DNA from 3 places in the Exiguobacterium sp. CH10 genome. Region 2 is predicted to be linked to each of the others. Evidence: riboswitches for the same ligand, from Rfam matches in the RefSeq annotation. Region 2 holds a riboswitch; each other region holds the start of a gene.
The links. A riboswitch is a leader RNA that binds a small molecule or an ion and turns the genes downstream of it on or off. The one in region 2 is predicted to bind thiamine pyrophosphate.
Positions count from the first base shown of each region.

Region 1 (3,280 bases), 1.2 Mb from region 2:
TTCCGCGGTCACTGGGTCTAGATGCGTCAACGGTTCATCGAGCAGAAGCCATTCCGGTCTTCCGACTAGAGCGCACGCAACAGCAATCCGCTGTTTCTGCCCGCCTGACAACGAATCGATTTTGCGGTTTCGATAGTCACTCAACTGTAACGATTCGAGGATTTCCGTCACGCGTTGTTCGATGTCTGAGACAGGTGTCGACAAGTTCTCAAGTGTGAAGATCAGTTCTTCTTCCACCCGCTCCATGACAAATTGCGTATCCGGGTCTTGAAACACCGTTCCGACCCGCTGATTAATCTCGCCAGGTGCATAGTCGTCGTATGTTCGTCCAAGTAGTTCGAGCCTGCCATCAAGGATTCCGTCACAATTCTCCGGATAGAGACGGTTGAATAGCGCGAGAAGTGTCGACTTCCCGCTCCCACTCGCACCAGATAACATCGTACGACCTTGCCGAACCGATACCGTGACATCCTTAAGAATCGCATCTAAACTTTCTGGGAATCGAAAATGAAGTGACTCTGTCTCAACCATGGACGTTTCCACTTCGTGAAATCGCATAACCGCGAAGTGATCCTGTCTTCAACAATAGGTCACTGAGCAACTTCCCACCGATTCCAGCGATGACCATCCCACTGACGGCTCTCAGCCCGAACATCGTCGCCACATAACCTGGCTCTAACATCGTGAACCCACTCATGAAATATGTATAGACGAAACTCGTGACAGCCGACCCAAATCCGGCCAGCATAAGAACCCATAGCTCATAACGTCTATAGCCCGTCATCGCAAAGACGGCTTCTGCCCCTAAACCTTGTACGATGCCGACCAAGATGATGCGTGGCCCAATGGCATTCCCAATCAACATCTCAATCGTTGCGGCCATCACTTCTGAGATGAATGCCGCCCCCGGTTTACGAATGATGTATGCCGAGATAATCGATACGATAAACCAGATGCCAAAGATCCACTCGTAGGCAATGGGTCCGATCAACCCTGCCCACAAGTTACCGATATGAACGAACAATAAATAGACGACCGCGAAGACAACAGATAATACGGAAACAAGGACGACTTCTTTCAATTTCCACGATTTAAGCATGTCGCCCTCCATGTGACGGACTATTTACGCTGAACGTCACCGTCATGACAACATGTCGGTTCTTTTCACGCGTCCGCTTAAAGGCCGCCTCGTAGTATGAGAACACTGCATCTAAATTCCCGTGGATACCTGATGCATAATGCATCGACTCGTTATAGACACCAGCTTGTTTTGCTTGCTCGATTTCCTCATAGATAAGCTCCATGTAATTGTCAGCACCCATCGGATAGAGTGCGAACTGCGAAGACACATACTGGTCTCTTGATGCACCGTTTGATGGTTCGCTAGGAGTCTCGAGTGCCTCATCTCCCGTCGAATCTCCTGGACAACCGACAGAGAACGTTCCGCTCATCGAGACGTGCTTCCCTTCCTCCGAAGCAAGACTCAACACCGTTCGAGCGACGTCAAACACATGCTCGACTCGTCCACGGATGACCGTCGACACGTCATCCGTATGTCTCCACACACCTGACAGATCCGTTCGTTTTAGTGCACCTTTGATTGTCCCTACAAAATCGTCTGTCATCGGGCTCAGTGTGAATCGAAACCCGACAATCGGACTCGTACCACATGATTCATTCATTCTATTTCCCCCTCTAAATGTGTTTGCATAAAAAAAGCCGCATTCATGAGAATGCAGCAGCAAAATCTATACAAACTTGCATAGAGAAAGTGCCGCACTTCCTCACGCCAGTATTATCTGGATCGAGTTATAAGGGATCGGAGCCATGCTCTCATCTCAGCCGAAGCACCCCTAGTGCAGTCATTGATATGCGGTTACTTATGCAGTCACAGTATAGCGATGTTTCGAAGCTTTGTAAACGGTCAATCTGAATATGTGACGAATTGACCTGTACCCGGGAGCGGGTCATGGAACGTATCCCACGATGTTTCCATCTCCTCATCCGTCAATAAGCAAGCATCAAGTGACCGCTCGACCGTCTCCCGGTCCATTCGTTGACCGATGAGGACCAATTCGTTCTGTCGGTCTCCGTACGGCTCGATGTAGTCTTCGCGCAGTTCCGGTTCGGTTGCAAACATAGCCTCTCGTTCACTCTTCGGAAGTGTCGCTAACCAACGCCCCGCATGTTCGAGCGTTGATGCATACCCAGCCTGTGAAAACAGACAAGCGAGGTCGTTTCGTGTCGCAATCCATAAGAAACCTTTGGCACGAACGATTTCTTTAGGGTAATGTTCCATCCAATTCATCAAACGCTCAGGATGGAATGGTCGACGCCGGCGGTAAACGAACGAACTGATGCCATACTCTTCCGTTTCCGGCGTATGTTCTTCCGACTCGAGCTCTTGAATCCAACCTGCGGCGCGCATCGCTTGGTCAAAATCGAACAACTGGACGTCTAGCAGGTCGTCTAACGCCACATTCGAGTAGGTCGACGTCAACAACCTTGCGCTCGGATTGAGCGTTTTCAGTAAGCCCTTCATCTCCTGCAGTTCTTCTTCAGATACCCTGTCCGCCTTGTTCAATACGATGATGTCCGCAAACTCGACTTGGTCGACGAGAAGGTCGACGACTTCACGTACGTCACCTGTATCGACGGCTTGTTGGCGTTCCATAAGCGATTCACCGGAATTGAAATCTTTGAAGAAGCGGTACGCATCGACGACGGTGACCATCGCATCGATATAGACACGACTCGTCAAATCGATTCCGAGCGCATCGTCGGCATACGAAAACGTCTGCGCAACGGGAATCGGCTCTGAAATCCCAGAAGACTCGATGATGATGCCATCGAGCTCGCGATCTTTCGTTAATTCATAGACAGACGTCAGCAAATCTTCTCGGAGCGTGCAACAGATGCATCCATTCGAGAGCTCGACTAGTTTTTCATTGGTCCGAGAGAATCCTCCTTGCTCAATCAACTTTTCATCGATATTCAGTTCACTCATATCATTCACGATGACCGCATATTTCTTGTGATCTCGGTTATGTAAGATGTGATTAAGCAGCGTCGTCTTGCCGCTACCAAGATACCCCGATAGTACCGTAATTGGAATTCGTTTCATGATATATCCTCCATTTAAATCGTAATTATTACTTTTTATATAATGGAATGGTAACATCTTTTTGTCAACAAAAAAACACGTCCAACGACGTGTTTTTGAACATGTGGGTATTTATTCTTCAAGTGCCCTTCTTTCGGCTTCCGAGCGCGGATAAGC
Region 1 covers NZ_JACSKO010000001.1:127,010-130,289, forward strand. Annotated here, with positions in the region: gene KNP04_RS00670 (ABC transporter ATP-binding protein) at 1-531, opposite strand, end outside; gene KNP04_RS00675 (ECF transporter S component) at 524-1,099, opposite strand; gene KNP04_RS00680 (Ykof family thiamine-binding protein) at 1,092-1,682, opposite strand; TPP riboswitch at 1,765-1,865, opposite strand; gene KNP04_RS00685 (GTP-binding protein) at 1,925-3,124, opposite strand; gene KNP04_RS00690 (hypothetical protein) at 3,236-3,280, opposite strand, start outside.
Region 1: another riboswitch for thiamine pyrophosphate. It lies ahead of KNP04_RS00680 (Ykof family thiamine-binding protein); the one in region 2 lies ahead of tenA (thiaminase II).

Region 2 (3,280 bases):
CTGAATCAGACCCTGCAATCGTCAATACTTGCGGTCTCATGATGTCGACACCTCGATTCGATTCGTCGGGATTGTATATTGTGTCAATTGATGGAGGGCATTTAAAAAATGAATCGGAAAATCTCCCGGTCCTTCTGCCCGTTCGCTCGCCAACTCCCCGCAATAGGAATATCCCGACACGGCTGTCACCGTCGCCTTGAGCGCATTCTTTTCGACTGCTAGACATGCCCCGACGACCGCACTAAGTAAGCATCCCGTACCGGTCGTCTCAGTCATCCGTTTTGTCCCACCGCGTACTTCCATGACAACACTCCCGTCGCTGACCACGTCTTCTTTTCCAGTTACGGCTACGACGCACCCGTATCGTTTCGCTGCTTCAAGCGCCAATTGTCGCGGTTCGCATGCTCCGTCACCCGCATCGACACCTCGCGCTACCCAATCGACACCTATCAATGTCGCAATTTCTCCTGCATTTCCCCGAATGACCGTGACACGGACGTGACGCAAAATACGCTCGACGACATCCCGGCGGAATGACGTCGCCCCGACTCCAACCGGATCAAGTACAATCGGGCATCCCGCTTCGTTCGCCGCTTGTCCCGCACGAATCATCGTCGCCTCAGTCATCGTGCCGAGTGTCCCGATGTTTAACACGAGCGCATCGCTCACAAAGGTCATCTCTGCCACTTCTTCAATCGCGTCTGCCATGACGGGAGAGGCACCGATGGCGAGCAGTCCATTCGCCGAAAAATTGGCGACGACCGTGTTTGTGATGTTGTGGATCAACGGTTCCTGTTTTCGAATCTCACTCCAAATCTCATGTCTCATTGGTTGACCTCCTGTGACAACGTCCATGATTCGAGCGTCCATGCCATTTCCCAGAATGCGACTTCGTAGTAGCAACTCTTCAAGAAAAGTTTTGTGTAACGCACGCGTTCTTCTTCCGTTGCTTGTCCAGCCAATTCATCCAACCGATCAATCTGCTCTTCCACAAGCTCACGGAACCATTCCGAACCGTACGTCGCAATCCAAGCTGAATAAATCGGATGGTCGGGTCGTTTATCTTTTAAGCGTTCACCGATTTCGTAATACACCCAATAACACGGAAGGATTGACGCCAATACGTCACCGAGAGTCGGTCCTGCCTGTTGCATATGAAGCGCGTACGCGTAAGCGGTCGGTGCCGGTTCAAATGTCGCCAGTTCAACATCCGTCACGTTGAGCATCGTAAAGAACTCACGATGAAGTGAGAGTTCCGCCTCAATCGTGTGTAAGGCATGTGTCAAAAAGCGACTCGATAGTTCCATCGTCGGTGCGAGCGTCGCCCCTTTGGCCTGTACTTTCGAGAATTGATTCAAGTAATACGAATCTTGCATGACGTAATGTCTAAACTTTTTCTCATCGAGCGTTCCTTCTCCGAGTGAACGAACGAACGGATGATGAAAGCTTGCTTCAAACAATCCATCCGCTTCCTGACGTAAGTGATCTGTAAATTTCATAATAACTCCCCCTTATAACAGATAAAAAGACGCCGCCTCCCATAACGGAAGCGGCGTCTCGAACAGTCATATCTAGGTGAAGCCATATGAGTCGTCTCGCCCACTTCCCTACGCTAGCGTGAACTAGATCAGGTTCGAAGGGTCTGGACCTTGTCCATCTCAGCCGCGTGACGCGACTCCCCTAGTGGCAAACATTATGAAATTCAGTCGTCTTCGACCACATTCTATCAATCTTTTCATCAATTGCAAACCTTTTCCGATTCTGTTTTTCATTCTTCGCTTCGGGAATGGATAAATGAACTCATTTACATGAAAAGGATGTGTCCGGATTGAATACGATTTTATTAACCATTGCATTACTCTTCATCAGTTTGAACGTGTTTTGGTTTTTCAAACGTCAAACGTACAAGCAAACAGGATTTGACGGGAGATTGTTCGCTCAGTTGTTCGTTAGCCTATTTGGTGTCATGTTAGGATTCACATTGATTTATTATGCTTTGTCTCGTGATTCAGTCATTCTTGTGACTTCACTCGAATCCATGAATGCCGTTGAACCGACTTGGGAAAACCTCCTGTATTTCAGCGGGGTCACTTTATTATCAATCGGATTTGGTGATTTGTTGCCGATTGGTTTGACCCGATTATTCGCCATCATCGAAGGCGCCATCGGCATTTTGTTACCGAGTGCCTTCTTCATCAAATCGATGTATCAAAAAGACAAGTGAATATGTCCTAGCGCCCCGTGATGAGTAAGAACATATTAAATGCGACGAGACCGAGTGGTAGCATCGCGACCAAAATAATCGGCCATTTTTTTAAGCGAATGCCGACAAAGAGGACAAGACTTCCGACTAGAAGAGCAATAAATGTCGTATATGGATTCATGAAAAAACGCTCCTTTCTCTATAAGGAGCGTTTCCCGGCTCACGGCCTCATTAATCGTTCGAATGTCGAAGTGTTGCACATGCGGCACGGACGCGTCTGGCTTCTTCTTCCCGGAACACGAACTCACCTTGTTCCGCGACACGCTGTGCACAAAAGAAGAAGAGTGATTGCAGGCGATCATGCGTGTCTTCAATCGCGCTCAGCTCAGCCGAGGCATACGTCGCCGTGAGCATCTCCCACAATTCTTCTGGCAAGTGGTCGCGCATCCCGTCGCCCGACTTCCCGAGATTCGCAGAAAAGTCTGTTGCATAGCCGATGTTCCATTCCATCATCTGACGAAGCATATTTCGCATGATGTCGAGATGATCGAGCGCGTATAACACCTGGTGTCGTTTGATTCCTTTGACAACATAGAGTGACACCCACCAAAATTCATTCCAACAAGCCGCATACTCATCAACAGATGGACGTGTCACACGGTATGTGTTGTCTGACGGTGTCACACTTGGATGATGGTCTCGGTCAAACACGATCTGACTGAGCGAATCGGCTTTGAGCATCTCTTCAAGCTGCTCAGTGCTTCGAATCGTCAAATCAATACGGTGTCCGTCTACATATTGCACCAAAAATGCCACATGTCGTTCGGGATCAGACGTTTCAGGTGTCTGCATGATCAAGACTTCTCCAAACATGTCGATCCATGAGCGATCGGTCGCAACCACTTGTACATCTTCCACATAAAAAGTGAGGTCGACATCTTGGTATGGGTCTGGTCGGACGTTCGGATTGACGAGCGAACCGTTCAAAACGACCGTTCGGATGTGTTCACGTTCTTTCGCAAACGCAATCAACTGTTCAATAATTTGTTCCGGTTTCATTCTATAATCGCCCCCAAT
Region 2 covers NZ_JACSKO010000001.1:1,287,115-1,290,394, forward strand. Annotated here, with positions in the region: gene thiD (bifunctional hydroxymethylpyrimidine kinase/phosphomethylpyrimidine kinase) at 1-40, opposite strand, end outside; gene thiM (hydroxyethylthiazole kinase) at 37-828, opposite strand; gene tenA (thiaminase II) at 825-1,499, opposite strand; TPP riboswitch at 1,588-1,692, opposite strand; gene KNP04_RS06455 (ion channel) at 1,820-2,224, shown strand; gene KNP04_RS06460 (hypothetical protein) at 2,232-2,384, opposite strand; gene KNP04_RS06465 (aminoglycoside 6-adenylyltransferase) at 2,435-3,262, opposite strand; gene KNP04_RS06470 (pentapeptide repeat-containing protein) at 3,259-3,280, opposite strand, start outside.

Region 3 (3,280 bases), on a different contig from region 2:
GGCGTTCCTCCTCTTTTCAGTAAAAGAACCAGCGTTTTCGTATCATTTGCTTGACCGTTTCCTCGTGCTCATTGAATCGAAACAAGTTCATCCAATCATCGTCTTGACGAAGATGGACTTGCTTGATGAACATGAAGTCGAGCCGATCCGGGAGGCGGTTGCACGCTATCGTGCCATTGGGTATGAGGTGATTGAGACGTCGACAGAGCATGCGCGCGGAGTGGATGAAGTACGCGGGCTCTTTGAAGGAAAAACGAGCGTCTTCGCCGGTCAGACCGGTGTCGGAAAAAGTTCGTTACTCAACGCCGTCGCACCAGAGCTCGAGTTGGCGACAGGGAAAATCTCTAAATCACTCGGTCGAGGGAAGCACACGACGCGTCACGTGACGTTGATTCAATTAGCGGATGGGCTTGTTGCTGACACACCTGGATTTTCAAGCTTGGAGTTTCCGCAAGAACTTGAGGCGGACGAACTCAGATGGTGTTTTCCTGAGTTCGTAGAACGCCATGACGATTGTAAGTTCCGCGGATGTGCTCACCTGAATGAACCGGGATGTGCCATCAAACAAGCCGTTGAAAAGGGTGAAATCGCTTCAACACGGTACGAGAATTATGTTACCTTTATGGAGGAGTTAAACGATCGAAAACGGAGGTATTGACAGATGATTAAAATTGCACCATCTATTTTAGCGGCCGACTTTGCCAATTTGGAGGCGGAAGTGAAAGCTGTACAAGAAGCGGGAGCGGACTATATCCATTTTGACGTCATGGACGGGCAGTTCGTGCCGAACATCTCAATTGGCCTACCAGTCCTCGCGAGCTTGCGTAAAAAATCAGATATGATCCTCGATGTGCATTTGATGATTGACCAACCGGAACGCTATGTTGAAGACTTCGTGAAAGCGGGAGCGGATATCGTGACCGTTCACGTGGAAGCGACGAACCATTTGCATCGCGTCTTGCAACAAATCAAAGCGGCTGGTGCCAAATGTGGAGTCGTCTTGAATCCACATACACCACTCTCGACGATTGAGCACGTGCTTGCGGACGTCGACATGGTATTGCTCATGACCGTCAACCCGGGATTCGGGGGACAAGCGTTCATTGAATCAGTCGTACCGAAAATTTCAGCACTCAGCCAACTTCGCCAAGACCGTCAGCTTGATTTTGAGATTGAAATCGATGGTGGTGTCAACGCGGAGACGGCAAAACATTGCATCGACGCAGGCGCTGATGTCCTTGTTGCGGGATCAGCCATCTACAATCAACCAGATTATAAAGCAGCCATCGATAGCATTCGTGGCGCATCTCGTGTATAATCAACGATAGAACAACAAGATAGAGTCGCAAGGGGTGTCACATCATGTGGCTGAGAGGCATACGCTAACCCTTTGAACCTGTTCCGTTCACACGGACGTAGGGATGTGGCGAAAATGCACGTTGCGAATCCAAGCAGCATGGCGTTTACGTCATGCTGCTTTTTGTCGTTCAACCAAATAAAGGAGGAAAAAAGATGAAATCACGTTTCAAATTACAAGCGCTCATTGAAATTTCATTGTTTGCGGCGCTCGGGCTCATTTTCGATTTGCTCATTCCATATCGCTTGCCACAAGGAGGATCAATCAGTTTAGCGATGCTCCCAATCTTTGTGATGGCATTCCGTCACGGACTAAAAGGTGGTCTCGCGACAGGTGCCCTCGTTGGGACACTCCAACTCTTGTTCGGTGCCTATATTTTCACGCCCGTACAATTCTTGCTCGATTATACGGTCGCCTATGGCCTTGTCGGTATGGCCGGAGTGTTCGCGGGGCGTGTGAAACATGCTGCGAGTCAAGGCGCGACGAAGACGCTTGCCACTTATTTAGTACTCGGGGCGCTCCTTGGGTCGATGTTACGATACGCGGCACACGTCATCTCGGGAATTGTCTTTTTTGCTGAATATGCAGAAGGTCCGGTCGTCGCCTATTCACTCGGCTATAATGCTACGTACATGGCACCATCCTTCGTCATCTCAGCCATCGTGTTAGTGCTCCTCTTCACGACAGCACCACGTTTCACACGTGTGGCGACACGGGATCTCCGTCAATGAATATATTGATCGTCGCGGCGAGTCCGGAACCCATTCCAGACTTACCGCGTGATGCCGATTTTGTCATCGGCGTTGATGGCGGATATCAAAGGTTATTAGATGAAGAGATCGTACCAGACGTTGTGGTCGGTGACTTTGATTCGTTCGAAGGACTACCACCTGATGAAGCGCTACGCTATCCCTCGGAAAAAGATGTGACGGACCTAGAGATTGCACTAGCGCTTGCGAGAGAACGCGGGGCGACACGGATGGATGTATATGGTGGCTTAGGCGGACGCATTGACATGACGTTTGCGAACGTCGGCCTACTTGAAGCCTATCCGGAGATGGTTCTTCACGGAGAAGGCCAAACGGTTTATCTCGTAAGAACAGGTAACGAGGTCATCATGAAGCGAGACGGGTATTATCTTTCCTTCATGCCCTGGAAGACGGCAACGATTTCGATTGAAGGTGTCAAATATCCACTCGATCATCATGAAGTCAAGAGTGGGGAGGCGTTGACCATTTCGAATGAATGGACCGAAGCGACTGCCCGATTGACGGTTCATCAAGGGATGGTTCTCGTCATGATCATCAAAAAATGAGCAAAAAAAATCCCATCGGCGAATGCCGCTGGGATTTATTCGTTCGTGTATAAGTATTATACGCGTTCAACGAGACCTGATTTAAGTGCGCGAGCTGAAACCCAAACGCGTTTCGGTTTACCGTCAACGAGAATACGAACTTTTTGTACGTTTACACCCCAAGTACGTTTTGTCTTGTTGAGTGCGTGCGAACGGTTGTTACCTGATTTAGGTGATTTACCTGTTACGTAGCATTTACGTGCCATGCGTTTCCCCTCCTTTTTTATGTGGGTTCGTCCTAATAGACACTCGTTTATATTAGCACGGCTTTTTTCCCGATGCAACTAGAAAATCATGCCATGACAAGAAAAAAACTTGACATTACTCTCAAGGATTTGAATAATGAATGAGGTTATCGCGTTAATTGACCGAGTTTCTGGAGCAGGTTCTTTTAATAACTAGGTACTTATTGTAGAATGTACATTAGGAATCATTCCGAATAAAGGAGGCTACTCCATATGGCAATTGAAATGAAGACAACATATGGCAATATTGACATCACAAGTGACGTCATCGCGACACTCGCAGGTGGTGCGGCGATGGAATGCTTCGGTGTGGTCGGCATGGCT
Region 3 covers NZ_JACSKO010000002.1:451,917-455,196, forward strand. Annotated here, with positions in the region: gene rsgA (ribosome small subunit-dependent GTPase A) at 1-658, shown strand, start outside; gene rpe (ribulose-phosphate 3-epimerase) at 662-1,318, shown strand; TPP riboswitch at 1,339-1,439, shown strand; gene thiT (energy-coupled thiamine transporter ThiT) at 1,513-2,088, shown strand; gene KNP04_RS09105 (thiamine diphosphokinase) at 2,085-2,672, shown strand; gene rpmB (50S ribosomal protein L28) at 2,729-2,917, opposite strand; gene KNP04_RS09115 (Asp23/Gls24 family envelope stress response protein) at 3,170-3,280, shown strand, end outside.
Region 3: another riboswitch for thiamine pyrophosphate. It lies ahead of thiT (energy-coupled thiamine transporter ThiT); the one in region 2 lies ahead of tenA (thiaminase II).